Regions from separate parts of the Phytobacter sp. V91 genome, predicted to be linked through region 2. Evidence: predicted binding sites of a transcription regulator. Region 2 holds the regulator's gene; each other region holds the start of a gene.
What was found. Region 2 encodes PurR, which represses purine synthesis genes. Its sites were predicted from a motif close to CANGCAAACGTTTGCNTG; they were not measured.
Positions count from the first base shown of each region.

Region 1: ACSZO4_RS02675 (nucleoside-specific channel-forming protein Tsx) is a predicted target of PurR. The motif match lies at 3,534-3,551, and genes of this name have one in related genera.
Region 3: cvpA (colicin V production protein) is a predicted target of PurR. The motif match lies at 2,610-2,627, and genes of this name have one in related genera.
Region 4: mltF (membrane-bound lytic murein transglycosylase MltF) is a predicted target of PurR. The motif match lies at 5,709-5,726, and genes of this name have one in related genera.

Region 1 covers NZ_CBFFRJ010000007.1:44,397-52,156, forward strand. Annotated here, with positions in the region: gene thiL (thiamine-phosphate kinase) at 1-69, opposite strand, end outside; gene nusB (transcription antitermination factor NusB) at 147-566, opposite strand; gene ribH (6,7-dimethyl-8-ribityllumazine synthase) at 587-1,057, opposite strand; gene ribD (bifunctional diaminohydroxyphosphoribosylaminopyrimidine deaminase/5-amino-6-(5-phosphoribosylamino)uracil reductase RibD) at 1,146-2,249, opposite strand; gene nrdR (transcriptional regulator NrdR) at 2,252-2,701, opposite strand; gene ACSZO4_RS02670 (DUF3251 domain-containing protein) at 2,855-3,397, shown strand; gene ACSZO4_RS02675 (nucleoside-specific channel-forming protein Tsx) at 3,692-4,576, shown strand; gene yajD (HNH nuclease YajD) at 4,688-5,035, opposite strand; gene ACSZO4_RS02685 (helix-turn-helix transcriptional regulator) at 5,146-5,847, opposite strand; gene ACSZO4_RS02690 (VOC family protein) at 5,880-6,245, opposite strand; gene secF (protein translocase subunit SecF) at 6,381-7,352, opposite strand; gene secD (protein translocase subunit SecD) at 7,363-7,760, opposite strand, start outside.
Region 2 covers NZ_CBFFRJ010000048.1:22,644-30,403, reverse strand. Annotated here, with positions in the region: gene punC (purine nucleoside transporter PunC) at 1-993, opposite strand, end outside; gene punR (DNA-binding transcriptional activator PunR) at 1,106-2,017, shown strand; gene purR (HTH-type transcriptional repressor PurR) at 2,038-3,063, opposite strand; gene ACSZO4_RS12015 (YnhF family membrane protein) at 3,362-3,451, shown strand; gene ACSZO4_RS12010 (MFS transporter) at 3,619-4,788, shown strand; gene sodB (superoxide dismutase [Fe]) at 4,822-5,403, opposite strand; gene ACSZO4_RS12000 (C40 family peptidase) at 5,524-6,369, opposite strand; gene grxD (monothiol glutaredoxin 4) at 6,710-7,057, shown strand; gene eutS (ethanolamine utilization microcompartment protein EutS) at 7,537-7,760, shown strand, end outside.
Region 3 covers NZ_CBFFRJ010000005.1:27,569-35,328, forward strand. Annotated here, with positions in the region: gene accD (acetyl-CoA carboxylase, carboxyltransferase subunit beta) at 1-449, shown strand, start outside; gene folC (bifunctional tetrahydrofolate synthase/dihydrofolate synthase) at 520-1,788, shown strand; gene dedD (cell division protein DedD) at 1,778-2,458, shown strand; gene cvpA (colicin V production protein) at 2,683-3,171, shown strand; gene purF (amidophosphoribosyltransferase) at 3,205-4,722, shown strand; gene ACSZO4_RS01850 (UbiX family flavin prenyltransferase) at 4,825-5,406, shown strand; gene argT (lysine/arginine/ornithine ABC transporter substrate-binding protein ArgT) at 5,678-6,460, shown strand; gene hisJ (histidine ABC transporter substrate-binding protein HisJ) at 6,712-7,494, shown strand; gene ACSZO4_RS01865 (histidine ABC transporter permease HisQ) at 7,579-7,760, shown strand, end outside.
Region 4 covers NZ_CBFFRJ010000025.1:2,043-9,802, reverse strand. Annotated here, with positions in the region: gene ACSZO4_RS07250 (MurR/RpiR family transcriptional regulator) at 1-393, opposite strand, end outside; gene murQ (N-acetylmuramic acid 6-phosphate etherase) at 513-1,406, shown strand; gene ACSZO4_RS07240 (PTS transporter subunit EIIC) at 1,417-2,781, shown strand; gene yfhb (phosphatidylglycerophosphatase C) at 2,785-3,420, shown strand; gene tadA (tRNA adenosine(34) deaminase TadA) at 3,444-3,986, shown strand; gene mltF (membrane-bound lytic murein transglycosylase MltF) at 3,979-5,544, opposite strand; gene purL (phosphoribosylformylglycinamidine synthase) at 5,801-7,760, shown strand, end outside.

The sequences.
Region 1 (7,760 bases), on a different contig from region 2:
AACATCACGACGGGCGCTTTTAACACGATCAAAATAACGGGCGATCAGGGAAAATTCGCCACATGCCATACGTTATGCCTCAGCATAGAAAAGAAAAAAACCGGACCGGGTACGGTGAGTGCACGTACCCGGTTCCGGCTTGAGGATTACTTCCTGTTGGGACGAATCACGGGCGCGGCTTTGTCGAGCACGCCATTAACAAACTTGTGGCTATCTTCAGCACCGAAGGTTTTTGCCAGCTCAATCGCTTCGTTAATCGCGACTTTGTATGGCACATCTGAACGTTTGGACAGCTCAAACAGTGCAATACGCAGTACCGCTTTCTCAACCTGACCCAGCTCTTCGAGCAGACGGGACAGGTACGGCTTCATCAGGCCATCGAGATACGCGCTGTTAGTCGCCACCCCGCTTAACAGTTCACGGAAGTACGCGACATCAACATCTTTCACGTCCTGTTCCGCCAGGAACTGGTATTCGACATCAGCGACGTCGTTCTGGGACAACTGCCAGGAATAGAGTGCCTGGACAGCACACTCACGGGCGCGGCGACGAGCAGCAGGTTTCACGGATTTCCCCTTACAAAAAATCAGGCCTTGATGGCTTTCAATACATTAATCATTTCAAGCGCGGTCAATGCAGCTTCCGCGCCTTTGTTGCCAGCTTTAGTGCCGGCACGTTCGATAGCTTGTTCAATGCTTTCGGTGGTCAATACACCAAAAGCGACCGGAATTTCGCTGTCCTGAGCGACGTGCGCCAGGCCATTGCTTGCTCCACCAGCCACATATTCAAAGTGAGCAGTACCGCCACGAATAACCGTACCCAGCGCAATCACCGCGTCATATTTACCGGTTTTCGCCAGTGCGCCTGCCGCCAGCGGCAGCTCATAAGCACCTGGAACCCATACCACGGTAATATTGTCATCTTTAACCTGGCCGATACGTTTCAGGGCGTCAATCGCACCTTCCAGCAGGCTGTCATTGATAAAGTTGTTGAAACGCGCAATGGTGATGGCGACGCGAGCGTCCGGAGTAGCAACGTTAGCTTCAATAATGTTCATACTTTTCCTTCACAGGTTCTGTAAGACCCCGCAGGGGGGCGGATTTTATCATAATATTTGACGCACTGCTTCCCTTTTACAGGAGTCGCTACGCGTGGGTGAGATGCAGGCAGAGGTCGGGGCCAACCTGTCGTATCTCATTGAATTTAAACTGAGGAGCATCTGCCAGTGCGCTAAGACCTGGCAATACGCATAGTCCCCGGGCATCGCTCCCCAGCAATTTCGGGGCAACATAAACCATCAGCTCATCCACCAGGCCTGCCTGGAGTAGCGCCCCGGCCAGACTGGCGCCAGCCTCAACCCAGATACTGTTGATCTGCTGTTTTCCCAACAGCATCATCATTGAGACCAGATCGGTACGCCCATTATATTCCGGCACTGGCAGTTCATGAACCGAATCAGGCCAGCGACGCGTATCAGGCGTCGTGCGGGCAAACCAGGTTTCACCCGGTTCATGCACCAGCGCATGCTCCGGCGTCACCCGATTTTGGCTGTCGACGACAATGCGCAGCGGCTGGCGTAGGTTTTCACGCGGGTACAGCGCCTGAATATCAGCACTCAGCTCGTCCCAACGCACCGTCAGCTTAGGATTGTCTGCCAGTACGGTGGCGCTGCTGGTCAGAATGGCATGACTCTGGGCACGCAGGCGCTGCACATCCCGACGCGCCTGCGGCGAGGTTATCCACTGGCTTTCACCGCTCGCCATCGCAGTGCGACCGTCAAGGGATGCCCCGAGTTTGAGCTGCACCCAGGGAAAGCCGGTGCGCATCCGCTTGAGGAAGCCCTTATTCAGCGCTTCGGCTTCAGGCACCATCAGGCTGTGGCTGACCTCAATCCCCTCTTGCTTTAAGCGGTAGAGTCCACGCCCCTGTACCTGCGGGTTGGGATCCTGCATCGCGGCGACCACGCGGGAAACACCGGCATGAATTAATGCTTCACAGCACGGCGGTGTCCGTCCGTGATGGCTGCAAGGCTCAAGGGTGACATAGGCCGTTGCCCCTTTCGCTTTTTCACCCGCCATACGCAGCGCGTGTACTTCAGCATGCGGCTCGCCGGCACGATAGTGGAACCCCTCGCCCACAATCTCGCCATCTTTGACGATAACGCAGCCGACATTGGGATTCGGATGGGTGGTAAAACGCCCGCGTTGCGCCAGTTTTAGCGCCCGCGCCATGTACATTTCGTCCTGCATGATCAGTCCTGTAAGCGGGCGATCTCTTCGCCAAATTCACGGATATCTTCGAAACTACGGTACACCGAGGCAAAGCGAATATAGGCCACTTTATCGAGTTTCTTAAGCTGTTCCATTACCAGATTGCCAATCATTTTACTGGCAATTTCGCGCTCACCGGTTGCCCGTAATTGCGACTTAATGTGATTTAAGGCCATTTCAACGTCATCGGCGCTAACCGGGCGCTTTTCAAGCGCTTTCTGGATACCGCGGCGCAACTTATCTTCATTGAATGGCTCGCGAACGTCATTACTCTTGACGACTCTGGGCATCACCAGCTCCGCGACTTCAAACGTTGTAAAACGTTCATTGCAGACCAGACACTGACGACGACGGCGAACAGATGACCCTTCCCCCACAAGGCGAGAATCGATTACTTTGGTATCCACGGCGAAACAGAATGGGCAATGCATACGACGTCCTGACGTGTGAGTGAATTAAAATCTATTTTACCCTGAACTGGCGTGACAACAAAGACGGGCCGATTTTGAGACAATGGATAGATGGCAACCCGGCCGTTACTCACTACCATTATGAATATCTTCAATTTCAAGGAAACAGACACAATGACAAGACGTTACCTAAGATCCCTGTTGCTGGGAAGCGTTTTCGCCCTTAGCGCCTGCGCCCAGCAAGGGGAAGTCGGCCAGTTAAACCAAAGCGTCAGTACGCTGAATAATGAAATGAGCAAGCTGAACAAAGAGACGGTAAAAATCACCCAGCAAAACGCGCTGAACGCAAAATCCACCAATGGCGTTTATCTGCTGCCAGGCTCTAATACCCCGGCGCGACTGAACAGCCAGGTGGGCATGTTACGTATGTCTTTGAAAAATATCGTACCGAATGCCGGAGGAACCCGCGTCACGCTGCGTATTCAGGGGGAATCCAGCGAGCCGCTGCCCGCTTTTAACGGCACCGTAGAGTGGGGGCAGATTCAGGGGACAACCGATAACTATCAGGAAGTTAACGTCCAGAACCAGCTGATGGGCGCGCCGGCCAGCACCCTGGCGCCCAGCGATGTTGACGTTGCATTGCAGTTAGATGGCATTACCCCAGAACAACTGGGTTTTGTGCGTATCCACGATATTCAGCCTGTCACACCTGAGTAATCCGCCGCAGTCTGTCGTTTTTTCTCACACTTTGTCACCTGTTCTTCACCGCCTGATCGTCATCAGGCGGCTTTCATTTATTGGCAACCATGATGATTGCCAGTACAATCCCCGCTAATTATTACACGCAAACGTGAACGCAATCGATTACGTGCGTGTCAGTAATGTGAAACAACACATATTTTTGTGAGCAAGGATACTTATAATAACCTCGCAAAAACATGAAACATTTAGCAACGCAATGCGTGCATTCTTTCATTCCCGTAAGGGAACTCTCTTATCAGTGGCATAATTATGAAAAAAACATTACTTGCAGCTGGCGCTGCGCTGGCGATCACAACGTCCTTCTCTGTGAGCGCAGCGGAAACCAACAAACCGGAATATGTATCTGACTGGTGGCATCAGAGCGTTAACGTGGTAGGCAGCTATCACACCCGCTTCGGACCGCAGGTTCGCAACGACACCTACCTGGAATACGAAGCTTTTGCTAAAAAAGACTGGTTCGACTTCTACGGCTACCTTGACGCCCCGGTATTCTTCGGCGGTAACACCGACGCGAAAGGTATCTGGAACCACGGCTCTCCGCTGTTTATGGAAATTGAACCGCGCTTCTCTATTGATAAGCTGACCGGTACCGATCTGAGCTTCGGTCCGTTTAAAGAGTGGTACTTCGCCAATAACTACATCTACGACATGGGCCGCAACACTGCTGGTCGTCAGAGCACCTGGTATATGGGTCTGGGTACCGACATCGATACCGGTCTGCCGATGAGCCTGTCCCTGAACGTCTACGCGAAATACCAGTGGCAGAACTACGGCGCCGCAAACGAAAACGAGTGGGACGGCTACCGTTTCAAAGTGAAATACTTCGTACCGATCACCTCTCTGTGGGGCGGCCAGCTGAGCTATATCGGCTTCACCAACTTCGACTGGGGTTCAGAGCTGGGTGACAAAGATTTCCACGACCTGAACAACAAACGTGCGCGCACCAACGATTCCATCGCCTCCAGCCACATTCTGTCTCTGGGCTACGATCACTGGCACTACTCTGTTGTTGCCCGTTACTGGCACAACGGCGGCCAGTGGAACGACGACGCCAGCCTGAATTTTGGCAACGGCGAATTCAACGTCCGTTCAACCGGTTGGGGTGGTTATCTGGTCGTGGGTTACAACTTCTAAGCGAAGTTTTCCTTCAGTCTCAAAGAATGACCTGAAAAAAAGCACCGAACGAGACTCTCGTCGGTGCTTTTTTACCTTCGTAACGCCCGTGGTGATAGGGCTAACGCAGGTTCACTTTTTCTTATTTAACAACGCCTTCAGATCGGCAAACGGATTGTACGTCGCCTCGCCAATATCTTTTTGCGCATCCTCACCCGCAACAACCGTAGATCCATACTGATCCGCCTCGGTATATTTCGAATGTTCATGATCGTGGCAAAACAGGCAAAGCAGCTCCCAGTTGCTGCCATCCTCAGGGTTATTGGTATGATCGTGATCCATATGGTGAACGGTAAGCTCACGCAGATTCGAATAAACAAACTCACGCGAACAGCGGCCACATACCCATGGAAACAGTTTTAATGCTTTTTCACGATAACCGCTTTCCAGCCGCGTATAGTTTTTTGGGATAATAGCCATAAGTGTGTCAGTGCCTGAATAAATGTCGGATTGGGTCCAGTTTCGCGCGCTCCCGCGTTTTTAGCAATGATCCAGATTCAGAGCACCTGCCTAAGCGCCCCACGGTAAGTTCAGTCGCCGGCGTTTTTCTTCATCGCCTGCTGCTGGCGAATAAAATCCTCAAATGAGCGGTCAGGTAGTTCAGCAAACTGCTTGCCGGTTAAGGTCACCGCCTGGCAGCGATCCAGCCGGAAGCAGCGGTAACCCTGGCGCAGTTCACACCATGCCACCAGCACCCAGACTGCGCCCCAGAACGACAATCCCAGCGGATGAATTGCCCGCTCAGAGCCTTCACCTTTTTCATTTTCGTAGCGGATCCACACTTCATCATGCTGACGCATAGCCTGATGCAGCACATCAAACCAGAGGCGGGTCTGCGGATACTGGCCAAAATCCGGGGTCACGATCCGGTTACGCTCAGCGAGAATACGTTTATCCGTCGGCAATACCGCCAGCAGTTTTTCCTGTGCCGAGCCTGCCGCCAGCGCCAGTTTATCGCCGCCCCAGGTCTGCAACATATCAATCGCGGCAATCAGAGCCTCGACTTCCATGCCGGTGAACATCAGCGGCGGGATATCAAAGCCGGGCATTAATCGGTAACCGCTCCCGGCTTCTCCCTGAATCGGCACGCCGGAGAGCGATAAGTCGCGAATGTCCCGGTAAACGGTACGTTCAGAAACCTCAAGCCGCTCGGCCAGTATCGCCGCCGTTACCCGACGGCGAGTGCGAAGAATTTGCACTATCTGAAACAGACGATCGGCGCGGCGGCTCATATAATCTTCCTGTCGAGATTCGATTTAGCTCATCAGGCTGGCTGGTGCAGCCCGACCTTATTCCCTTCACTGTCGATAATAAGCGCAATGGTGCCAATATCCTCGGGTAATTTTTCCGGCCCGAAACAGCAGGAACCGCCCTTTTCTGCCACTTTAGCCAGGGAATCAACAATATCCGCCGTGTAGAGATAGATCACCGTCCCGCTTGTCGACGGCTGAAACATCTCCGATTTTACCAGCGCCCCACCGGTTGACGATTCTTCATAGTGAAAGACCGCCATCGACATGCCTGCGACATCCTCCTGACGAAATTGTGCCCCGGTGCAATATTGATAAAACGCCATCGCCCGTTGCAGATCCTGAGTCGGGATTTCAAACCAGTTGATAATGTTGCTCATTTTTACGTCCTCTTTGTGTTTTCGACAAAGAGATACTGCCATCCCCCTCCTGACAGCATACTGTCAGGAGAGAATGCGCAGACGAAAAAAAACCGCAGCCATTGTGCGCTGCGGTTTTTCAAAGCAGAGGCCTGATTACGGCAGAATTGACGGTTGATCCGCCCCTTCTTTCTCCACTTTTTGCTGGATCAGATGCTCACGTTTCATACCCAGCTTCAGCGCCAGTGCGGAAGCCACGTAAATCGACGATGCCGTACCGATGGAAACACCGATAAGCATAGTCAGCGAGAAGCCTTCCAGTACCGGACCGCCGAAGAGGTACAGCATCAGGATCACCACCAGGGTGGTGCCGGAGGTAATCAACGTACGGTGCAGCGTCTGAGTCAGTGAGACGTTAAAGATTTCGTAAGGCGTCCCGCGGCGGATCTTGCGGAAGTTCTCACGAATACGGTCAGAGACCACGATACTGTCGTTCAGCGAGTAACCGATGACGGACATCAGAGAGGCGACAATCGTCAGGTCAATCTCGATATGGAACAACGACAGCACGCCCATGGTGATCACCACGTCGTGCGCCAGCGCGATAACGACCCCGGCCGCCAGTCGCCACTCGAAGCGGAAACCGACGTACACCAGAATCGAAATCAGCGCCACCATCAGCGCCATAGCACCGTTCTGTGCCAGATCGGCGCCAACGCTTGGCCCGACAAACTCAATACGTTTTACCGCCGCGTTCTGGCTGGTCGCCTCGTTGATCACGCTCAGGACTTTGCTGCCCAGCTCCTGACCACCGGTTGCGCCATCAGCAGGCGGCATACGCACCATGATGTCACGACTGCTGCCAAAGTTTTGCAGCAATGGCTCGACAAAACCTGCTTTTTCCAGGGCATCGCGCATCATGTCGATTTCCGCTGGCTTTTCCAGGGTAATTTCAATGACGGTACCGCCGGTAAAATCCAGACCCCAGTTAAAACCGCGCACACCCATAATAACGATGGAGACGATTAACAGCAGGCCGGAGATCCCGAACGCCCAGTAATCCCAGCGCATAAAGTCGTAGACTTTACGGCCATAGTTTAATTGTTCAACAGTGTATTCCTGTGCCACAACGCACTCCTCAGATAGACAGCTTTTTAACGCGCTTGCCGCCGTACAGCAGGTTCACGATGGCACGGGTGCCGACGATAGCGGTAAACATAGAGGTCGCCACACCGATACCGGTGGTAATCGCAAACCCTTTAATCGCACCAGTACCGACCGCATACAGGATAAGCACTTTAATCAGCGTCGTGATGTTGGCATCAAAAATGGAGCTGAACGCCCCGCGATAACCTTCATCGATCGCCTGCTGCACCGTACGTCCGTTGCTCAATTCTTCTTTGATACGTTCGTTTATCAGTACGTTGGCGTCGACCGCCACCGCAAGGGTTAGCACGATACCTGCAATCCCCGGCATACTCAGCGTCGCCCCTGGCAGCAGGGACATAATCCCAACAATCAGGATCAGGTTCGCCA
Region 2 (7,760 bases):
ACGGCCGGTGGCGTGAGGGAAAGGACGCAGCGCCTGGGCGACGACGATCGGGTAAATCGCACCATTTGCTACCGCCATCAGGCAGAACGGGATCAGCAGCGAAGTCAGCGAGGCGTTCGGCACTAAGCCGACTGCCCAGGTGGCGATTACGCTTGCGGCATAGGCCGTCAGCAGCCACGGGAGCAAACGTGCGCCGGACCACTTTTGCAGCGCCCAGCGGCAGCTGTAGCCACCGACTAAAAAAGCGATGGTTTGAGGGACATAACTCAGGCCAATAATTGCCGGGCCGTAACCCATTTCATGCAGAATAAACGGCGAACCTGTCAGCCAGGCAAAAAAGCTGGCCGAACATGCGGCATAAATCAGTACGTTGCCGCGATAAGCACGGTCACGCAGCAATGCGCCAAAGGTGACGGGAGCAGCACCCGGGGCCGCTTTTGTGGCGACCGGGCGTAAACGCAGCGCGGGCAGCATCAACATCAGCGTAATGATAAACAGCGTGGCGAAAATAGCTTGCCAGGAGAAGTGCGCAAGGATCCAGCTCCCCAGTAAGGGGGCAAGAGCAGGGGATAACCCGACCAGCGGCATGATGGTGGCAAAGATGCGGTTGGTGCGCTGCGCCGGGTAGTGATCGGTCACCAGCGCCTGCCAGGTCACCGCGGCGGCACAAACCCCTACCGCCTGGATAAAGCGTAATACCAGCAGCCAGACGGCATCTTGCACCCAGATCATCCCCAGACAACCCATGGCAAAAATAGTCAGCCCGCTCAGTAAGACAGGTTTGCGTCCGTAACGGTCCGATAAGGGGCCCCATACCAACTGGGCGACGGCAAAACCGGCGAGGAACAGGCTCAGGGTGGCGCTGACGGCGGCGGCGGAGGTGTTTAAGTCTTGCTGGATGTCAGCAAAAGCAGGCAAATACATATCGGTTGCGAGGAAGCCGAGTACGCTTAATCCCGCCAGCCAGACTAAAAATCCTTTTCCAGGTTGCATGGCAATATCTCTTTGTTGTGCAGGTGAACAGGGTGACGAGTCTAGGGAGTGAAACTTAGCTTGTGAAACGCTAATATTTGCGTACTGGTTTCAAATTTTTTGCAGGCACAATATGTGGTCAGAATATTCTCTTGAAGTGGTAGATGCGGTTGCGCGCAACGGAAGTTTCAGTGGCGCAGCGCAGGAGTTACACCGTGTACCCTCTGCTGTCAGCTACACCGTGCGACAACTGGAGGAGTGGCTGGCGGTAGAGCTTTTTCATCGTCGCCATCGTGACGTCGAACTTACCCCTGCCGGCGCACTGTTTTTAAAAGAAGGACGATCTGTTATCAAAAAAATGCAGGTCACCCGCCAGCAATGTCAGCAAATTGCCAATGGCTGGCGGGGCCAGCTGGCGATTGCGGTCGACAATATTGTTAAGCCTGAGCGTACCCGGCAAATGATTGTTGATTTTTATCGCCATTTTAGTGATGTGGAACTGCTGGTGTTCCAGGAAGTGTTCAATGGCGTGTGGGATGCGCTGGCTGATGGTCGCGTTGAGCTGGCTATCGGGGCAACGCAGGCTATTCCGGTGGGAGGGCGTTACACTTTCCGCGATATGGGCATGCTGAGCTGGAAATGTGTGGTTGCGCAACACCATCCGCTGGCGAGTCTCGACGGCCCACTGAGTGACGATACATTACGCAACTGGCCTTCACTGGTGCGGGAAGATACCTCGCGATCGTTACCCAAACGCATTACCTGGCTGCTGAACAATCAAAAGCGGGTCGTGGCCCCGGACTGGGAATCCTCGGCGGCCTGTCTCTCTGCCGGATTATGTGTGGGGATGGTTCCGGCGCATTTCGCGCGCCCGTGGCTTGACCGGGGAGAGTGGGTGGCGCTGGAGCTGGAAAATCCGTTCCCGGATGCGGCCTGCTGCCTGACATGGCAACAAAATGACGCCTCACCTGCGCTGAACTGGTTACTCAGCTACCTGGGGGACAGTGAAACACTGAACCGGGAGTGGCTGTGGGAGCAGGATTGACCTGCTCCCGGGAAAGCAGATTAACGGCGATAGTCGCGGAAAGGGCCATCAGCCACGGAACGACGTTCAATCAGCCGCGGGTGGACTTCGATGGACTGCGACACTTCGCGTTTGTTCACGATACGGTCAAGCAGCATATTGAATGCGGTCTCCCCCAGCGAATCCTTCGGCTGGTGGATGGTGGTCAGCGCCGGGGTAAAGAAGCGGGAGTTGCGCACGTTATCGTAGCCGATCAGCGAAATGTCCTGCGGCACGCGCAGCCCCATCTCATCCGCGGCGCACAGTGCCCCCATCGCCATAATATCGCCGCCGCAGAAGATAGCGGTCGGACGCGGCGATTGCGCCAGGATCTGTTGCATCGCGCGGTAACCGGACTCAGGTTCAAAATCACCCTGCACAATCCAGTTTTCCGGGACGCTGATATGCGCCTCGTCCATGGCCTTCATAAAACCGGCCAGGCGACCCGCGCCGGTGTTACGCTCCAGCGCGCCGGGGATAACGCCAATATCGCGGTGACCGCGCTCGACCAGATAGCGCCCGGCCATATAGCCGCCTTCAAACGCGTTATCGATAACGGTGTCGGTAAAGTCAGCTTTCGCTTCACCCCAGTCCATAACCACCATCGGAATATGGCGATACTCTTCGAGCATATTGAGCAGTGATTCCGGGTATTCGGAACACATCACCAGCAGGCCGTCGACGCGTTTTTGCGCCATCATCGACAGGTAAGCGCCTTGTTTTTCAAAATTGTTCCAGGCATTGCCCAGAATCAGGGTGTAACCCTTCTGAAAACAGTTTTTCTCAACGGCTTCAATGATCTCGGCAAAGTAGGCCGCTTCACTGCTGGTCGCCAGCAGACCAATGGATTTGGTGTGATTCACCTTGAGGCTACGGGCGACGGCGCTCGGCGAATAATGAAGCTCTTTGATTGCCGCCCACACAGCGTTACGCGTCTCTTCAGCCACGAAACGCGTCTTGTTAATTACATGTGATACGGTTGTGGTGGAAACGTTTGCTCGCTTCGCTACGTCTTTGATCGTTGCCATCAGATGTCACTCCATGCCATATCATAAGCTCCTGAAAATACTTAAGGTAAACGTTTGCCTTACTTCACCCTTTGCCCGCGCGAGGGACTGTATTACGCCGGGAAAAAGACACTGGACGTCAGGAGGGGAGTCAATGGCCGGTACGCTAATAAATTTAGCGTCGAATTTTGTCTTATCTTGACCAAAAGGGGAAGTGCTAAAACGTATATCAATCTAATTCCTGCAAGATTTTTACGTTTATTTATGCAAAAATGCGCTATCTCACTTTTTGTGGGGAATTAGAAAAGGAGAAAAATTGATGAGTACCGACCTGAAGTTTTCTTTAATGACCACCGTAATCGTGCTTGCCGTGATCGTGGCGGGTGCAATGACTGCTGCTCTGAATTGATTGACCACGAGGGAGGCACCTCTCCCTCGACGTTTCCCCCCATTATTCTCTTTCCGGCAATAGTCTTTTCTCATATCGCTAACCGCTGTTTTTTGTGATTTATGTCATACTTTTCTCTTCTGCGAGGCTGTCGGCTAACGACACCGCATTTCCGGAGTTAATAAATCATGAAAATCAATTTCCCACTGCTTGCCCTGGCTGTCAGCGCGTTTGGTATCGGCACCACTGAGTTCTCGCCAATGGGATTACTGCCCGTGATTGCGCGCGGCGTCGATGTCTCCATTCCCGCCGCCGGGATGCTGATCAGCGCCTATGCCATTGGGGTCATGGTGGGGGCGCCGTTAATGACGTTGCTGCTTTCACATCGCGCCAGACGTAATGCGCTTATCTTTTTAATGGCCATCTTTACCCTCGGGAATGTGCTGTCAGCCATCGCTCCCGACTACACCACCCTGATGCTGTCGCGCATTATCACCAGCCTCAATCACGGAGCGTTTTTTGGCCTGGGTTCGGTTGTGGCGGCAAGCGTGGTTGCAAAAGAGAAGCAGGCCAGTGCGGTTGCAACCATGTTTATGGGACTGACCATCGCCAATATTGGCGGAGTGCCCGCTGCAACCTGGCTTGGTGAAACCATTGGCTGGCGGATGTCCTTCCTGGCGACTGCCGGTCTTGGCGTGATTGCAATGGTAAGTCTGTATCTCTCCCTGCCAAAAGGCAGTGCCGGGGAGAAACCCGATGTACGCAAAGAACTGACCGTTCTGATGCGCCCGCAGGTCGTCTCTGCCCTGTTAACCACCGTTCTTGGCGCCGGAGCGATGTTTACGCTCTATACCTATATCTCACCGGTACTGCATGACATTGCTGATGCTGGTCCGGCATTTATTACCGCCATGCTGGTGCTGATTGGCGTGGGCTTCTCTTTGGGCAATTACCTCGGCGGCAAACTGGCGGACCGCTCGGTGACCGGTACACTGAAAGGCTTTTTACTGCTGCTTATCGCAATTATGCTGGCGATCCCCTGGCTTGCACGCAATGAGGTGGGGGCAGCAATCAGTATGGTTGTCTGGGGCGCGGCGACCTTTGCGATAGTGCCGCCGTTGCAAATGCGCGTGATGCGGGTCGCTCATGAAGCGCCAGGGCTTTCATCCTCAGTGAATATCGGGGCTTTCAACTTAGGTAATGCGCTGGGCGCGGCGGCGGGTGGGGCAGTGCTTTCCGCAGGTCTGGGGTATGCTTTTGTCCCGCTGACTGGCGCTTTCATTGCTGCAATGGCATTGCTGCTGGTGCTTCTCTCCGGGCGTCAGTCGGCAAAGCCCGTGTGCTCTGTCGCTGAGTAAGACAAAAAGCAGGAGGGTTTCCCCTCCTGCATCTTATGCGGCGAGATTTTTCGCCACAAAATCCCAGTTTACCAGTGCCCAGAAATGTTCCAGATAAACCGGGCGCGCATTGCGGTAGTCAATGTAATAGGCATGTTCCCAGACATCGACCGTCAACAGCGGCGTTGCGCCGCTGGTTAGCGGTGTTCCGGCATTTGACGTCGAGACAATTGCCAGTTTGCCATCCGCGTTTTTTACCAACCACGTCCAGCCGGAGCCGAAATTTTTCAGCGCCGCATCAGTGAACTGCGCTTTGAAATCAGTAAAACTGCCAAAGGCGTCAGTGATGGCCGCAGCTAACACGCCTGAAGGCTCGCCTCCGGCATTCGGTGCCAGGCACTGCCAGTAAAATGAGTGGTTCCATACCTGAGCGGCATTATTAAACACGCCACCTTCCGACTGCTGAATAATCTCTTCCAGCGTCTTGCCCTCAAGCGGCGTGTCTTTCAGCAGATTGTTCAGGTTAGTCACGTAGGTTTGATGATGCTTGCCATAGTGGAACTCCAGGGTTTCCGCGGAAATATGCGGTACCAGAGCGTCTTTTGCATACGGTAATACAGGTAGTTCGAACGACATTGCTTCACTCCTTATAATTTTATGCATTCAATAACCACATTGAACGCAAGGGAATGGTAGCAAATCGAAACCGGTGGCAAAAGAGGGAGTTACCTGCCGCAGATGCGGCAGGCAGAGGAACTAACGAATGGTTTTGGGGTTCACAACACGGCGGGCGCCGACGTAATGACGCTGCCAGTAGTCTTCGCTTAAAGAGGTTATCTGAATATCCTGACCGCTACGTGGAGACTGGATGAATTTGCCGTTGCCGACATACACACCCACATGGTCAGCCGTACCGCGTCCCTGAGTACGGAAAAAAACCAGGTCGCCGCTTTCCAGTTCCGCAACATTGACCGGAGAGGCATCACGCAGGTGATACATTTCGTTTGCCGTGCGGGGAATGCGGAATTTCACGAGATCTTTATACGCGTAGTACACCAGGCCACTGCAATCAAAACCGGTCATCGGAGAGGTGCCGCCCCAGTGATAAGGCTTGCCAATCTGATTCATCAGTTTTGACATTGCGGTTTTCTGGATCTTCTGGATACGAACTTTATGTGCTTCTGAAATCGTCAGCGGTTTACCATTTTTTACTTTTACACAACTCGCTTTATGGCCTTTACGTTTTGTGCATGTTTCCGTCATAGCAACCACGGTTGCGGGTGTCTTGCTGGATTTACTATGGCGGGAGGTGTTCTTGCTGATTTTAGTGCTGGTGGTTTTTTTGCTGGCGGTCGACGTTTTGGTTATCGCCGTCGCTTTTTGAGTTTTGCTTTTTACTGCTGCCTTAGAGGCGGTGCCACTGCTTTTCTTTGATGTTTTTTCTGTCGTGCTGGTTTTCTTACGTTCGGATGTTTTCACCTGATGCGTCTTCTGCACAGCCGAGCCTCGCGTCTGCCCGGAAGCATTCGCAAGAGGTGTGAAGGTGAGCGTTGTGAATAACAAAGCACAGAGCGTGATCGAAGCTGTATTAATTCGCGCCACTGAGCAATCCCCTGAATAAGTGCATGCATTCAATAATGCTTGCGTATGATTTAGAACCGGGTCGATTCTAATCTATAAAAAGCAGAAAAGTTAATAGGGTTTTTGCATCTAAGCTCTGTTTCGTTAGCAAGCGCAAAAAAAATCACCAGTTATGAGAGGAAGAAGGTCAATTGTTGAACTATCACGGGGTGGTGATGTGCTGATAAGTACTATTCTGAATGAATCTTTTGCTGACAGACGATAAAATAATGAGTGGTGAACAAAATGTTATTTTCTGTTGCTTGCCTGAACCGTTACAATGACAGGTATCTGCCGAGAAGAAGTTGAAGGAAGCAAGACAATGAGCACTACCCTTGAAAAAATCCAGACCCAAATCGCTGAGAACCCGATCCTGCTGTATATGAAAGGTTCCCCGAAGCTGCCTAGCTGCGGTTTCTCCGCGCAGGCTGTCCAGGCGCTGTCTGCCTGTGGCGAACGCTTCGCTTACGTCGACATCCTGCAAAACCCGGATATCCGTGCTGAGCTGCCGAAATACGCGAACTGGCCGACTTTCCCGCAGCTGTGGGTTGACGGTGAACTGGTTGGCGGTTGCGACATCATCATCGAGATGTATCAGCGCGGCGAATTGCAGCCACTGATCAAAGAAACTGCGGCGAAGTACAAATCTGAAGAGCCGGGCGCCGAGTAATCTCTTCGCGCTAAAAAAGTGCCCTGCAAATGGTAATGCCTGTCAGGTCATTGACAGGCATTTTTTTCCAGGCGCTATCATATTTATGGGGATTTCTTGTGCACTTGCAGGAAAGCCCTTTCTTTTATTGCTGGCCATTACACTCATCCTGCCGGCGTCCTCCATACTTTCCTGAATTTCTGCACCCTTGTTCCCGCCAATAACCCCTGCGGGGCCTGAATATTATTAGCGGTAAATCTAATTACCAGGAATAAATAACACCGTTAACCTCTGCCGCGGATTGCGGTAAAGATCTCATCATGCGCGGAGTTTTTTATCAGACGCGGATCACTAAACAACATTTTTATCATTCTTTAGTTATGTGGATTTATTTTATTTAGTTAGTGATCCACTTCAACTTTTAAATCACCTTGCCGAATTTTGTTATTTGCTCTGAAAGAAACTTGCCAGGATAAGGCCAGTTTCAGGGAGGGGCAACCATGGATAAAGAACGCATCATTCAGGAATTTGTGCCGGGAAAACAGATAACACTGGCCCATCTTATTGCGCACCCTGGTGACGAACTGGCGAAGAAAATTGGCGTTCCAGAGGCCGGTGCCATTGGCATTATGACGTTGACACCAGGGGAAACGGCGATGATCGCTGGCGATTTTGCCATGAAAGCCGCTGATGTCCACATTGGTTTTCTTGACAGATTCAGCGG
Region 3 (7,760 bases), on a different contig from region 2:
TGATCTGCTTCTCTGCTTCCGGCGGCGCGCGTATGCAGGAAGCCCTGATGTCGCTGATGCAGATGGCAAAAACCTCTGCTGCGCTGGCGAAAATGCAGGAGCGCGGTTTGCCGTACATCTCCGTGCTCACTGACCCGACTATGGGCGGCGTTTCGGCCAGTTTCGCCATGCTGGGCGACCTGAACATCGCGGAACCTAAGGCACTGATTGGTTTTGCCGGTCCGCGCGTTATCGAGCAGACCGTGCGTGAAAAACTGCCGCCGGGATTCCAGCGCAGTGAGTTCCTGATTGAGAAGGGCGCGATTGACATGATCGTGCGCCGTGCAGAAATGCGCTTTAAGCTGGCAAGCGTGCTGGCGAAGCTGACCAATCAGCCTGCGCCGAATCCGGATGCGCCGCGGGAAACCCTGGTGGTGCCGCCGGCGCCGGATCAGAACGCCGAAGCCTGATAATACCGAAGGGCAGGGCCATCGCGGCGCTGCCCTTTTGTTTTTACAACGTCAAAAACCTACGGGCATCATGGAAATTAAACGCAATTTGCAAGCCACGTCGCCCCTCGCTGCGTGGCTTTCTTATCTGGAAAACCTGCACAGTAAAACCATCGACCTGGGCCTTGAACGCGTAAGCCAGGTGGCGGCGCGTCTTGACGTGCTCCATCCTGCGCCCTTTGTTTTTACCGTTGCCGGAACCAACGGCAAAGGTACGACCTGCCGTACTCTCGAATCCATTCTGCTGGCCGCCGGTTTCAGGGTCGGCGTGTACAGTTCGCCTCATCTGGTGCGCTACACTGAGCGCGTGCGTATCCAGAATGCTGAGCTTGCCGAAAGCGAGCACACCCGTTCGTTTGCGCAAATCGAGGCGCTGCGCGGTGAAACTTCGCTGACCTATTTTGAGTACGGCACCCTCTCCGCACTGTGGCTGTTTAAACAGGCGCAAGTCGATGTGGTTATCCTGGAAGTCGGTTTAGGCGGGCGTCTGGATGCCACCAACCTGGTCGATGCGGACGTGGCCGTTGTCACCAGCATTGCCCTTGATCACACTGACTGGCTGGGGCCGGATCGCGAAAGCATCGGTCGTGAAAAAGCGGGCGTGTTCCGGGCTGGCGTACCTGCGGTTGTGGGTGAAAGTGATATGCCGCAGAGCATTGCCGATGTGGCCAATGAGAAGGGCGCACAGCTTTTGCGCCGTGGCGTTGACTGGCAGTACGAGGTTACGGGCGACAGCTGGCGCTTTACGGATGCTAACGGCACGCTTACCGGGCTGCCGCTGCCTCAGGTCCCGCAGCCTAACGCGGCGACCGCCCTGGCAGCACTGCGCGCCAGCGGTTTAAACGTCAGCGAGCAGGCTATTCGGGAAGGTATTGCCACGGCGATTTTGCCAGGGCGCTTCCAGATTGTGCGCGAAAATCCGCGCGTGATTCTGGATGTGGCGCATAATCCTCATGCGGCGGCTTATCTGGCTTGCCGCCTCGGCGCAGAAGATAAAAAAGGGCGCGTGTTAGGGGTTATCGGCATGCTGCATGATAAAGACATCGCCGGAACGCTTGCCTGTCTGGAGCCGGTGGTTGATAGCTGGTATTGTGCCCCTCTGGAAGGACCGCGCGGCGCGACGGCGGAACAATTGATGGCGCACCTGCCTGCGGGTATGGCGTATCAGGATGTGGCCTCAGCCTGGCATGCCGCGATGGCGCAAGCGAAGACTGAAGATACGGTGCTGGTGTGTGGTTCATTCCACACGGTGGCGCATGTCATGGAAGCGATGGACGCGGGGAGAGCCGGTGGCGAGTAAGTTTCAGAACCGATTAATGGGTACCATTGTACTGGTCGCGCTCGGGGTGATTATTCTCCCGGGACTGCTCGACGGGCAAAAAAAACATTATCAGGATGAGTTTGCCGCAATCCCGCTGGTCCCAAAACCTGGCGATCGCGATGAGCCGGATATGATGCCTGCTGCAACCCAGGCTCTGCCGGCTCAGCCGCCGGAAGGGGCGGCAGAAGAAGTTCAGGCCGGGGATGCGGCAGCGCCATCGCTGGATGCATCGCGCCAGGCCGCCAGCGGGGCGACAAATCCTGAGATAACCACACCCGCACGTACCGAACAGCCTAAGGCCGTTGAAAAACCGCAGCCGAAGCCGCAGCCAGCCAAACCCGTTGAACAAGTGGCGACAACGCCGCCTGCCGTTGAGCAACCTGTGGCTGAAAAACCCGCGCCGACAGGAAAAGCCTACGTTGTGCAACTGGGGGCGCTTAAGAACGCCGATAAGGTGACAGAGATTGTTGGCAAACTGCGTGGCGCCGGGTATCGCGTTTATACGTCGCCGACCACTCCGGTGCCGGGTAAAATCACCCGTATTCTGGTTGGGCCGGATGCGTCGAGAGATAAGCTCAAAGGTTCGCTGGAAGAGTTGAAGCAGATTTCTGGTCTTAACGGCGTGGTGATGAATTACAGCGCTAACTAGTGTGCGGTTTGCGCCCCTCTCCCCTTTGGGGAGAGGGCCGGGGTGAGGGTGTAAAATAAGAATGCAAAAACACGCCCGAAGAGGCTAAAAAAGCGATGGCGTTGAATGTTTTTTCAGCGCCATTTTTATTTACGCGCGGGAAGGAAATCCCTACGCAAACGTTTTCTTTTTCTGTTAGAATTCGCCCCGAACTGGACGGCAGGGCGTTTAATCGTGGGACACATATGGTCTGGATTGATTACGCCATCATCGCGGTGATTGGTTTTTCCTGTTTGGTAAGCCTTATCCGTGGCTTTGTTCGTGAAGCGTTATCGCTGGTGACATGGGGCTGTGCCTTCTTTGTCGCCAGTCATTACTACACTTACCTGTCAGTCTGGTTCACGGGCTTTGAAGATGAACTGGTTCGCAACGGAATCGCCATTGCGGTGCTGTTCATTGCGACACTGATTGTTGGCGCTATTGTCAATTACGTAATAGGCCAGCTTGTGGAAAAAACCGGCCTGTCGGGTACAGACAGGGTGTTGGGGATCTGTTTTGGCGCGCTGCGCGGTGTGCTGATCGTCGCCGCCATTCTGTTCTTCCTTGATACCTTTACGGGCCTGTCGAAAAGTGATGACTGGCAGAAATCGCAGTTTATCCCGCAATTCAGTTTCATCATCAGATGGTTCTTTGACTATCTGCAAAGTTCGTCGAGTTTCTTGCCCAGGGTATAAGCTCTGAGATGTGGCTTAACGAGGAAAAGACGTATGTGCGGTATTGTCGGTATCGCCGGTTTTACACCGGTCAACCAGTCGATTTATGACGCGTTATCGGTGCTTCAGCACCGTGGCCAGGATGCTGCTGGCATCATTACTATTGATGCGAATAATTGTTTCCGTCTGCGTAAAGCAAATGGCATGGTCAACGATGTTTTCGAAGCCCGCCATATGCAGCGTCTGCAAGGGAACATGGGTATCGGTCATGTGCGTTATCCGACCGCAGGGAGTTCCAGCGCGTCTGAGGCACAGCCTTTTTACGTCAACTCCCCTTATGGCATCACGCTTGCCCACAATGGCAACCTGACGAATGCCCATGAGCTGCGCGCGAAATTGTTTGAAGAAAAGCGCCGTCACATCAACACCACCTCCGATTCAGAAATCCTGCTCAATATTTTCGCCAGCGAGCTGGATAACTTCCGTCACTATCCGCTGGAAGCAGACAATGTTTTCGCAGCGGTTGCGGCAACGAACCGTCAGATCCGTGGGGCCTACGCCTGTGTGGCGATGATTATCGGCCACGGTATGGTTGCCTTCCGCGATCCGAACGGTATTCGCCCCCTGGTGCTGGGTAAACGCGATCTCGGTGATGGTCGTACCGAATACATGATGGCGTCAGAAAGCGTTGCCCTTGATACGCTGGGCTTCGAATTCCTGCGTGATATCGCACCGGGTGAAGCGGTATACGTGACGGAGAAAGGTCAGCTGTTTACCCGCCAGTGCGCGGATAACCCGGTCAGCAACCCGTGCCTGTTCGAGTACGTCTATTTTGCCCGTCCGGACTCCTTTATCGACAAAATTTCCGTCTACAGTGCGCGTGTCAATATGGGTACTAAACTTGGCGAGAAAATTGCGCGTGAATGGGAAGATCTGGAAATCGACGTGGTTATCCCGATCCCGGAAACCTCCTGTGATATCGCCCTGGAAATGGCGCGTATCCTCGGCAAACCTTATCGTCAGGGGTTTGTGAAAAACCGTTACGTCGGTCGTACCTTTATCATGCCGGGTCAGCAGTTACGGCGTAAATCGGTGCGTCGTAAACTGAACGCCAACCGTGCTGAGTTCCGTGGTAAGAATGTCCTGCTGGTGGATGACTCTATCGTTCGCGGCACCACGTCGGAGCAGATTATTGAGATGGCGCGTGAAGCCGGGGCGAAGAAAGTGTATCTGGCCTCTGCAGCGCCGGAGATCCGCTTCCCTAACGTGTACGGCATTGATATGCCGACCGCGAATGAGCTGATTGCCCACGGTCGGGAAGTTGACGAAATCCGCCAGATTATCGGTGCCGATGCGCTCATCTTCCAGGATCTTAACGATCTGATTGACGCCGTCCGTGCAGAAAACCCGGATATCCAGCAGTTCGAATGCTCGGTCTTCAACGGGATTTATGTCACCAAAGACGTGAACCAGCAATACCTCGATTATCTCGATTCCCTGCGTAATGACGATGCCAAAGCCGTCCAGCTTCAGAACGAAGTGGAAAGCTTAGAAATGCATAACGAAGGTTAATCTGCCTTTAAGCGCCCTCTGCTGGTTGGGAGGGCGCTCATCAGTTGCAACTCCCTCCAGATTCCGGCAAAGTCTGCCTCAGTGTGAACAAAGGCGACAGTTATGAAACGACTCATTGTGGGGATCTCAGGCGCCAGCGGCGCGATTTATGGCGTGCGCTTGTTGCAGGTATTGCGCGACGTGGCAGAGGTTGAAACCCATCTGGTGATGAGCCCGGCCGCCCGTCAGACGCTCTCTCTTGAAACCAGCCTGACCCTGCGTGATGTGCAGTCGCTGGCTGATGTGGTTCACGATGTTCGCGATATTGCGGCCAGCATCTCGTCAGGCTCGTTTAAAACCGCTGGCATGGTTATCCTGCCCTGCTCAATCAAAACCCTCTCCGGCATTGTGCACAGCTATACCGACAGCCTGCTCACCCGCGCAGCGGATGTGGTGCTAAAAGAGCGCCGTCCGCTGGTGCTGTGCGTGCGTGAAACGCCACTGCACCTTGGTCATTTGCGCTTAATGACCCAGGCGGCCGAGCTGGGCGCGGTGATCATGCCGCCTGTCCCGGCTTTCTATCACAACCCGCAATCCCTTGATGATGTTATTAATCAGACCGTAAACCGCGTTACCGATCAGTTCGATATTGATCTGCCAACGGATCTATTCACCCGCTGGCAGGGGGCTAACGCCACAAAATAGTGCGCTGTGGCGGCGGATGCCCTTTTACAGGGCATTTTTGGAAGCCTGATCATATCCTCAACATTTAATTCCTTTTTTACCTTGTTAACACTCTGGTTCGTTCGGCCGACCTGCTATCTTTCACCACTAAGGTGAACTTGCAACCTTTCATTAACATATTTAACGCTTATGTTTTTTCGCGCGACGAAACTGGCATAAGACGTGCAAGGAAACAGTCAGCAACACACAACACAACGCACGATAATAAAATCAGAACACTTGAGGGTATTGTATGAAGAAGACGGTTATTGCTCTGTCTTTACTGCTGGGGCTGTCTGCGGCATCCAGCGTTTACGCAGCGCTTCCCCAAACTGTGCGCATCGGTACTGATGCGACATACGCACCGTTCTCCTCTAAAGATGCGAAAGGGGATTTTGTCGGTTTTGATATCGATCTCGGTAATGAGATGTGTTCCCGCATTAAGGTCAAATGCAGCTGGGTGGGTAGCGATTTTGACGCGCTGATCCCATCCCTGAAAGCGAAGAAAATCGACGCCATCATCTCTTCTCTCTCTATTACTGAGAAGCGCCAGCAGGAGATTGCCTTCTCTGAGCCGCTCTATGCCGCTAACTCCCGCCTGATCGCCACTAAAGGTTCGCCAATTGTACCGACTATCGAGTCGCTGAAAGGCAAACATGTCGGCGTACTGCAAGGCTCCACTCAGGAGGCTTATGGCAACGATATCTGGCGTAGCAAGGGTATCGATGTGGTGGCTTACCAGAACCAGGATCTGATCTACTCTGACCTGGCTGCAGGTCGTCTGGATGCGGCTTTCCAGGATGAAGTCGCGGCAAGCGAAGGCTTCCTCAAGCAACCTGCTGGTAAAGACTTTGCCTTTGCAGGCCCGTCCGTTAAAGACAAAAAATACTTTGGCGACGGTACCGGTATTGGTCTGCGTAAAGACGATACAGAGCTGACGGCGGCGTTCAATAAAGCCTTTGATGAAATGCGCAAAGATGGCACTTACGACAAACTGGCGAAGAAATACTTCGACTTTAACGTCTACGGTGACTAAGTCCCTTAGCAGGTCTTAATGCGATGCGCCATTTTGGCTCGCCAGAGTGGTGCATCATTAGTGGTGATGTCTCTTTTTGGTGCGTCGCCTGCACTAAAATGAAGCGCTACTGCATAACTAAGCAATAACGATGCAAAAAAAGCCGTCAGGCGGGCAGAATGCTTTGCCTTGCAGTGCCATATGATGGCACGATAGCGACACCGTATTCTTCTAATAAATCCCTTAGGAAAGACAGTCTGTTGAGGATATTTATGAAAAAATTGGTGTTATCACTTTCTCTGGTGCTCGCTATCTCCAGCGCTTCCGGCGCATTCGCAGCAATCCCACAAAAAATTCGTATCGGTACCGATCCTACTTATGCCCCCTTCGAATCGAAGAATGCGCAGGGAGAATTGGTGGGTTTTGATATCGATTTGGCGAAAGAGCTGTGCCAACGCATTAAAACCCAGTGTGTGTTCATTGAGAACCCACTGGATGCGCTGATCCCTTCGTTAAAAGCGAAGAAAATTGATGCCATCATGTCATCTCTCTCAATTACTGAAAAACGCCAGCAGGAAATTTCGTTCACCGACAAGCTGTATGCGGCGGATTCGCGTCTGGTTGTGGCCGCAAATTCGGATATTCAGCCTGAACTCGATAAGCTGAAAGGCAAGCGTGTTGGGGTTCTGCAAGGTACCACGCAGGAAACCTACGGTAACGTCCACTGGGCGCCAAAAGGCATCGAAATTGTCTCCTATCAGGGCCAGGACAATATCTATGCTGACCTGACCGCAGGGCGCATTGATGCGGCCTTCCAGGATGAAGTGGCTGCCAGCGAAGGCTTCCTGAAAACCCCGGTAGGTAAAGACTACAAATTTGGCGGCCCGTCAGTTAAAGACGAGAAGCTGTTTGGCGTCGGTACCGGAATGGGCGTACGTAAGGATGACAACGAGCTGCGTGAAGCGCTGAACAAGGCGTTTGCCGAAATGCGTGCCGATGGCACCTATGAAAAACTGGCGAAAAAGTATTTTGATTTTGATGTTTATGGTGGTTAATTCCACGCGTGTTTAACGTGCGGCCCCTCCTGATTCGGGAGGGGAAGAGACACGGCAAACATGACACACGACAGGACAGGCTGCATGCTGTACGGGTTTTCTCAAGTTATATTCAATGGCGCCATTGTGACGCTGGAGCTGGCTATCAGCTCAGTGGTACTGGCCGTCATCATTGGCCTGGCGGGCGCGGGAGCCAAGCTCTCGAAAAGTCGTCCGATGGCGCTTTTCTTCGAAGGCTACACGACACTGATTCGCGGCGTACCAGA
Region 4 (7,760 bases), on a different contig from region 2:
GCTGCGCAGCATCTCCACGCTTTCCCGCAGCTTCTGCTCGTTGTTGACGTCGAGAGTGGCGCGCATGGCGCTCAGGTTTTCATTGATCAGCTTCTCGCCGACCACGCGCAGGGGATCGTCGCCGAGAATATGGTTATGTACGGTCACTGACCAGGGTTCAGGCGCGCTGGCAAGGGCTTCACTCAGGGCCAGTTTCAATGCCGGAAAGCCTTTGAAGCCCAGTTTCTGGGCAAATTTCACCACGCTTGACTGACTCACGCCTGCATCAGCCGCCAGCTGTTGCGAGCTTAAATGGCGGGCCTGGTCAGGATTCGCCAGCAAAAAATCCGCCAGTTTCCGGTCACTCTGGGCAAACCCGGCATAGCGCTGGCGGATCTGTATCAAACAACTCATATCGTCTCCTGAGGCAAAATGTGACGGCGATTGCAAAAAACGCATTTTACGCAGGCTAATGAATTTTATATTCCATTTTATTACGGTTATTATGAATTAAAAATTCTTAAGGAGCAAAAATGAATCTTGGCGCACTGGTATCAGAGACCCGCAATCCACAAACCATGGATTTAGATGCATTGACGACCATAGAGTTAGTTAACCGTTTTAACCAACAGGATACGCTGGTCGCCGAAGCTGTCAAAGCGACATTGCCGGAGGTCGCCAGAGCCGTCGATGCCGCCGCAACGGCATTGCAGGCGGGTGGGCGCATTATCTATATGGGTGCCGGAACCAGCGGGCGGCTTGGCGTGCTGGATGCTTCTGAATGTCCGCCGACTTTTGGCGTCCCCCACGGTCTGGTGGTGGGTCTGATAGCCGGGGGGCCAGGGGCGTTGCTGAAAGCAGTTGAAGGGGCGGAGGACAACGCGCAGCTTGGTGCTGATGACCTGCTGGCGCTCTCCCTTACCGCCGACGATCTGGTGGTTGGACTGGCAGCGTCCGGACGCACGCCTTATGTCATCGGTGGGCTGAAATATGCCGCTGGTCTTGGCTGTACTACGGTTGCCGTCTCCTGTAATCCGGATTCCCCCATTGCGCGGGAAGCGGATATTGCCATCTCTCCGGTGGTGGGCCCGGAAGCCTTAACCGGCTCAACGCGCCTGAAATCCGGTACTGCGCAGAAACTGGTGCTGAACATGATCTCCACCGGGGCGATGGTTAAATTCGGCAAGGTTTATCAGAACCTGATGGTGGACATGAAAGCGACCAACGTGAAGCTGGTGGACAGGGCCTGCCGGATGTTGATGGAAGCCACCGGCGTGGCGCGTGAGCAGGCTGAAACCGTGCTTAAACAGACGGATTATGAGGTCAAACCGGCCATTCTGATGGTGCTCAGCGGTCTGGACGCTGCCTCTGCGCGGAACAGGCTTGATCTTCACCAGGGTTTTTTACGCGCAGCACTGGAAAAATAAAGGAGCGGTGATGGAAAAGACAGCGGCACTTGCCAGCGGCATCCTTGCGGGTGTGGGTGGACAGAGTAATATTCTGCGGCTCGAAAACTGTATGACGCGTGTGCGTATTGAGATACAGGATGAAGACAAGCTGGATCTGACGGGCGTGAAACAACTGCCTGGCATCAGCGGCTACGTGAAGCAGGGTCAGCAGCACCAGTTTATTGTCGGCCCGGGCAGAGCGGCGCAGGTGGTGGATGCCATGCAGGCGCAAATGGCTGAGGGGCCGGCGGTTGCTCCTTTTGACGATGCTGAACGCAACAAAGCGCAGGCCAAAGCCAGATACAAAGCGCCGATGAGCGATGCGCTGCGTCAGTTAGCCAACGTCTTTATTCCCCTGATCCCGGCGTTTATCGCTTCCGGCCTGATAACCGGCATTATTAACATCTTAAAACGCCCGGATATTGTCGGTGATTTCGCCACCCAATACCCTAACATGCTGGGACTGCTGGCTATTTTCGGCAGTGCTGTGTTTGCCATTATGAACATCCTGGTCGGGGTGAACACCGCAAAAGTGTTTGGCGGTTCGCAGGCGCTCGGGGGCGTCATGGCCGGGATCCTCTCCAGCCCACAGTTGGCGCAGATAACTCTCTTCGGCGAGGCGCTTTCGCCAGGGCGTGGCGGGGTTATTGCCGTCCTGTTGGTGGTGGTGCTGATGTGCTGGATTGAAAAGCGTCTGCGTCGCATATTGCCCGGCTCCGTCGAACTCATTCTCAATCCGTTACTGACCACATTGATTGCCGGTACGATCGCTATTGTTGCTCTTCAACCCGTCGGGGGCTTTATTTCTGAAGCTATCGCCCATGGGGCCACCTGGGCTATTGACCGGGGCGGCGTGCTGGTGGGGGCGGTGCTGGCCGGAACCTTCCTGCCGTTGGTGTTAACGGGGCTGCATCAGGGGCTGGTGCCTATTCACGTTGAGCTGGTACAGGCGCACGGTTACAACGCGCTACTGCCAATACTTGCTATGGCGGGTGTGGGGCAGGTGGGGGCGGCTATTGCGGTCCTCATGAAAACCCGCAATACCCGGCTCAGGAAAGTGATTAAAGGCGCGCTTCCCGTTGGTCTGTTGGGGGTGGGCGAGCCGCTGATTTTCGGGGTCACATTGCCGTTGGGCAAACCTTTTCTTGGCGCCTGCTTAGGTGGTGCGGTGGGCGGCGCGTTTATCAGCTATTGCAAAGTCGCAACGGTTATCACTTTTGGTATCTCCGGCCTGCCGATGGCATTAACTATCGTTACCGGAAAAGTGATGTTCTATCTGTTAGGCTATCTGATAGCGGTTATTGCCGGGTTCCTGTTCACCTGGTTTTTAGGCTTTAACGATCCCGAGGAGTAAGATTTGACTACCAGCGAGCGTCGCGTTGTTTTTTTCGATCTTGATGGCACTTTGCACCAGCAGGACATGTTCGGCACTTTTCTGCGCTATGTTCTGCGTCATCACCCGCTTAACGTCTTGCTGGTACTGCCTGTTTTACCGGTCATCGGTATTACTCTTCTGGTTAAAGGACGCGCGGCGCGCTGGCCGATGAGTTTGCTGCTATGGGCCTGTACCTTTGGCTACAGCGAAGCGCATATGAAGCAGCTGGAGCAAAAGTTTGCGCACTGGTTTCGGGCTAAGGTCACCGCTTTCCCGGTGGTTCAGGAGCGGCTCACCAATTACCTTCTGGCCTCAGATGCGGATATCTGGCTGATTACCGGCTCTCCACAGCCGCTGGTGGAGCAGGTCTATTGTGATACGCCCTGGCTGCCGCGTGTGAATATCATCGCCAGCCAGACTGGACGTCGTTATGGCGGTCAGGTGCTGACAATGCGCTGTCTGGGGCATGAAAAAGTGGCGCAGCTTGAGCGGCAGATCGGCACGCCGCTGCGTCTCTACAGCGGCTACAGCGACAGCAAGCAGGACAACCCGTTGCTCTATTTTTGCCAGCATCGCTGGCGGGTTACGCCGCAGGGTAAGCTCCAGCAACTGGAATGAGTGATGTGTAACCGATAACGGATGTGTATAATGCGCCCCGCTTGTTAACTGGAGTGCTTCCCTTGTCCAACCCCGAACTGAATCATGATTACTGGATGCGTCACGCTCTGACGCTGGCAAAGCGCGCGTGGAACGAAGGTGAAGTGCCCGTGGGCGCCGTGCTGGTGCACAATAATCAGGTGATTGGTGAGGGCTGGAACCGTCCGATTGGCCGTCATGATCCTACCGCCCATGCGGAAATCATGGCGCTGCGTCAGGGCGGAATGGTGCTGCAGAACTACCGTCTTATTGATACCACGCTGTATGTGACCCTCGAGCCCTGTGTGATGTGTGCAGGGGCGATGGTGCACGGTCGCATTGGGCAACTGGTTTTCGGCGCGCGCGATGCAAAAACCGGCGCCGCTGGTTCTTTGATGGACGTCCTGCATCATCCGGGTATGAATCACCGGGTAGAAATCATTGAGGGCGTGTTACAGGATGAATGCGCCGCCATGCTGAGCGACTTCTTTCGTCAGCGCAGGCTGGAGAAAAAAGCCCTTAAAAAAGGGCCTGAGTCTCTTATTTGACGCTTGCCGGTATCCCGATCGTCAGCCTGTCCGGCACGATCAGTGGATTACGTGGGAAAGCATCGCTGGGGCTCGGATTAAAGGCGCTGAAGGGCATCACGCCGTAAGGCGTCCGGTTAAACTCTTCAGAAGCCACCACCGGGTAACTCTGAGCTATTTTCAACGCCTTCGCTGCTTCTTTCTCTTTTTCCAGCAGATAACCCACCAGGCTTATTTCATACTTACGAATATTTTCCACATAAGCATAGGCTTCATGACCTCGGGCGTAGCCGTAGGTGAGCTTGCTGTAATACGGTTTCTGGCTCAATAGCGGCAGACGCTGCTTCACGTCTGCCCAGCTGTCGGGATTACCTTTGGTTTTACTGGTCAGAGCCCGGGCATCAAGCATATGAGCGTAACCCATATTGTAAGCGGCGAGGGCAAACCAGACCCGCTCTTCCTGCGGGACGGTTTCCGGCACTTTCACCATCATATCCTGCAGGTAGCGCGCACCGCCGCTGATACTCTGTTCGGCATCGGTTCTGTCGCTCAGACCCAGGCTCTGGGCGGTATTTTTGGTGAGCATCATCAACCCACGAACGCCAGTGGGCGATGTGGCCTGGGTATCCCAGTGCGATTCCTGATAAGAAATCGCCGCCAGCAAACGCCAGTCGATATTCTGCGCATATTTAGTGAACAGCGGTTGTAGATCCGGCAGCACGCTGTCAACGGCCCGCAGGAACGAACGGGTATCGACATAGTCAAAATCATTGCCGTGTCCGAGGTATTTCTCCTCCAGGCGCGCCAGGGTGCCATCTTCATTAATGTTGTTGTAAAAATCGAGCATGGCCGCAGAGAGCGTATTGTCGCTGTCACGGGCACTGAACCAGGTCACCGGCTGTTCGTCGCTAATGTCGAGCGCCACCGCGAGTTCGGGGTGGACACGCTGGAATAAGCTGATGGCCACCGAGTCCGCCACTGTATAACTCAGTTTGCCATTCACCACCTCGGCCAGCAGATCGCTGGTGCCCATCTTCTCATCCACTTTCCAGCTCAGGTCCGGGAATTTTTTCTCTTTTAATTCGCGCAGATCATTGATGGCGACATGACCAGGGGCAATGGTTAACTGGCTGTCAGTCACGCTGGCAAGCGTGCGGGGACGGTAGCTGCCCACCCGGTAAACCAGCTGTTGAGATACCCAGTAGTACACCGGGCCTGGTTGATAATGCTGAATTCTTTCGTTGTTATAAACCAGACCGGCGGCCAGCATGTCGGCTCTGCCATCGTCCAGATCGTCAAACAGCTGGCTGATATTTTGCCGAACGGTCACCTGCAACTTCACGCCGAGATAGCTGGCAAACTGCTGGGCCAGTTCATAGTCCAGGCCATAGGATTTTTGGTCTATGTTTGCATAGGTAACTGGAGAGGCAATGGTACTGATGCGCAGCTCACCGCGCGCCTTTATGGCGGCAATACGGTTCTCCGCTTTACCGAACCAGGGAACAGAAGGCCATAAGGCTGCTGCCAGCAGCAGAGTGACAATGCCGATGAGCAGATAATTAATCTTAAATTTTTTCAATTAGTTAATTCTCTGCACCACGGGATGCCTCAAAAAATAGCCGCCATAACTAAAGGGATGTTTAACGACGATTGAGCGGCATTCTGCGCAACAAAACGCCAGTTGGCAACTAATTAGCAAAAAGGCCATTTGTCGATGCCAAATGACAGGCATAATTTTATTTCCACGCAAACGGTTTCGTCGCTGCTCAGTATTCACTATAATGACGCCCGTTTTCCCCCTGATGCACACTTAAAGCTTCGAAGACGAGAGACTTATGATGGAAATTCTGCGTGGTTCGCCTGCACTGTCCGCATTTCGTATTAACAAACTGCTGGCGAGTTTTCAGGCAGCCCGGCTCCCGGTGAGCAACATTTACGCTGAGTATGTCCATTTCGCCGATGTAAACGATCGGTTGAACGACGAAGAACTGACCCGGCTGCAACGACTTCTGCAATACGGGCCGAGCTTAAGCAGCCACACCCCGTCCGGTAAATTGCTCCTCGTTACACCTCGCCCTGGCACAATCTCTCCCTGGTCTTCTAAAGCAACGGATATCGCGCATAACTGCTCACTGACCAAAATCAATCGCCTTGAGCGAGGCGTGGCGTACTACGTTGAAGCCTCAAACCTGAGCGATGAGCAGTGGGCAAGCGTCGCCGCCGAATTGCATGACCGCATGATGGAGACGGTCTTTAGCGCAGAAGCCGATGCAGCGCAGCTGTTTGAGCATCATCAGCCTGCGCCAGTGCAGAGCGTGGATCTGCTCGGTGAAGGTCGTCAGGCGTTGATCGACGCTAACCTGCGTCTGGGGCTGGCGCTGGCGGAAGACGAAATTGATTACCTCCAGGATGCGTTTACCCGTCTTGGTCGTAACCCTAACGATATCGAGCTGTACATGTTCGCGCAGGCTAACTCCGAACATTGCCGCCACAAAATTTTTAACGCCGACTGGATTATTGACGGTGAGCAGCAGCCTAAATCGCTGTTCAAAATGATCAAAAATACCTTCGAGAAAAACCCGGAGTATGTGCTGTCAGCCTACAAAGACAACGCCGCGGTAATGGAAGGTTCCGAGGTCGGGCGCTTCTTTGCTGACCACGAAAACGGTCGCTATGACTTCCACCAGGAAGCGGCGCATATCCTGATGAAGGTCGAAACCCATAACCACCCGACGGCGATTTCTCCGTGGCCGGGCGCGGCAACAGGCTCCGGCGGTGAAATCCGCGATGAAGGCGCAACGGGCCGTGGGGCAAAACCGAAAGCCGGTCTGGTGGGCTTCTCCGTGTCTAACCTGCGTATTCCGGGTTTTGAACAGCCGTGGGAAGAGGATTTCGGTAAGCCGGAACGTATCGTCACCGCGCTGGATATCATGACCGATGGTCCGCTGGGCGGCGCGGCGTTTAACAACGAGTTTGGTCGTCCGGCTCTGACCGGTTACTTCCGTACCTATGAAGAAAAAGTGAACAGCCACAACGGCGAAGAGCTGCGCGGCTACCACAAACCCGTCATGCTGGCAGGCGGTATCGGTAATATCCGTGCCGACCATGTACAGAAAGGTGAAATCACCGTTGGCGCGAAGCTGATTGTGCTGGGCGGTCCGGCCATGAACATCGGCCTTGGCGGCGGCGCGGCTTCGTCAATGGCTTCCGGCCAGTCTGACGCGGATCTCGATTTTGCCTCCGTTCAGCGTGATAACCCGGAAATGGAACGTCGTTGCCAGGAAGTGATCGACCGCTGCTGGCAGTTGGGCGATGCCAACCCTATTCAGTTTATCCACGATGTGGGCGCCGGTGGTTTGTCCAACGCGATGCCTGAGCTGGTAAGTGATGGCGGGCGCGGCGGTAAATTCCAGCTGCGCGACATCCTCAGCGACGAGCCGGGAATGAGCCCGCTGGAGATCTGGTGTAACGAATCCCAGGAACGCTATGTGCTGTCTGTGGCTGCCGACCAGCTGCCGCTGTTCGACGAGCTGTGCCGTCGCGAACGCGCGCCTTATGCGGTGATCGGCGAAGCGATTGCTGAGCAGCATCTGAGCATGGACGACAGCCACTTTGACAACCAGCCGATCGATTTGCCGCTGGATGTGCTGCTTGGCAAAACGCCGAAAATGACCCGTGACGTGCAGACGCGCAAAGCCGTCGGAGACGCCATTGATTCACGTAACATCTCCATTGCCGACGCGGTAAACCGCGTTCTGCATCTGCCTGCGGTTGCCGAGAAAACCTTCCTCGTGA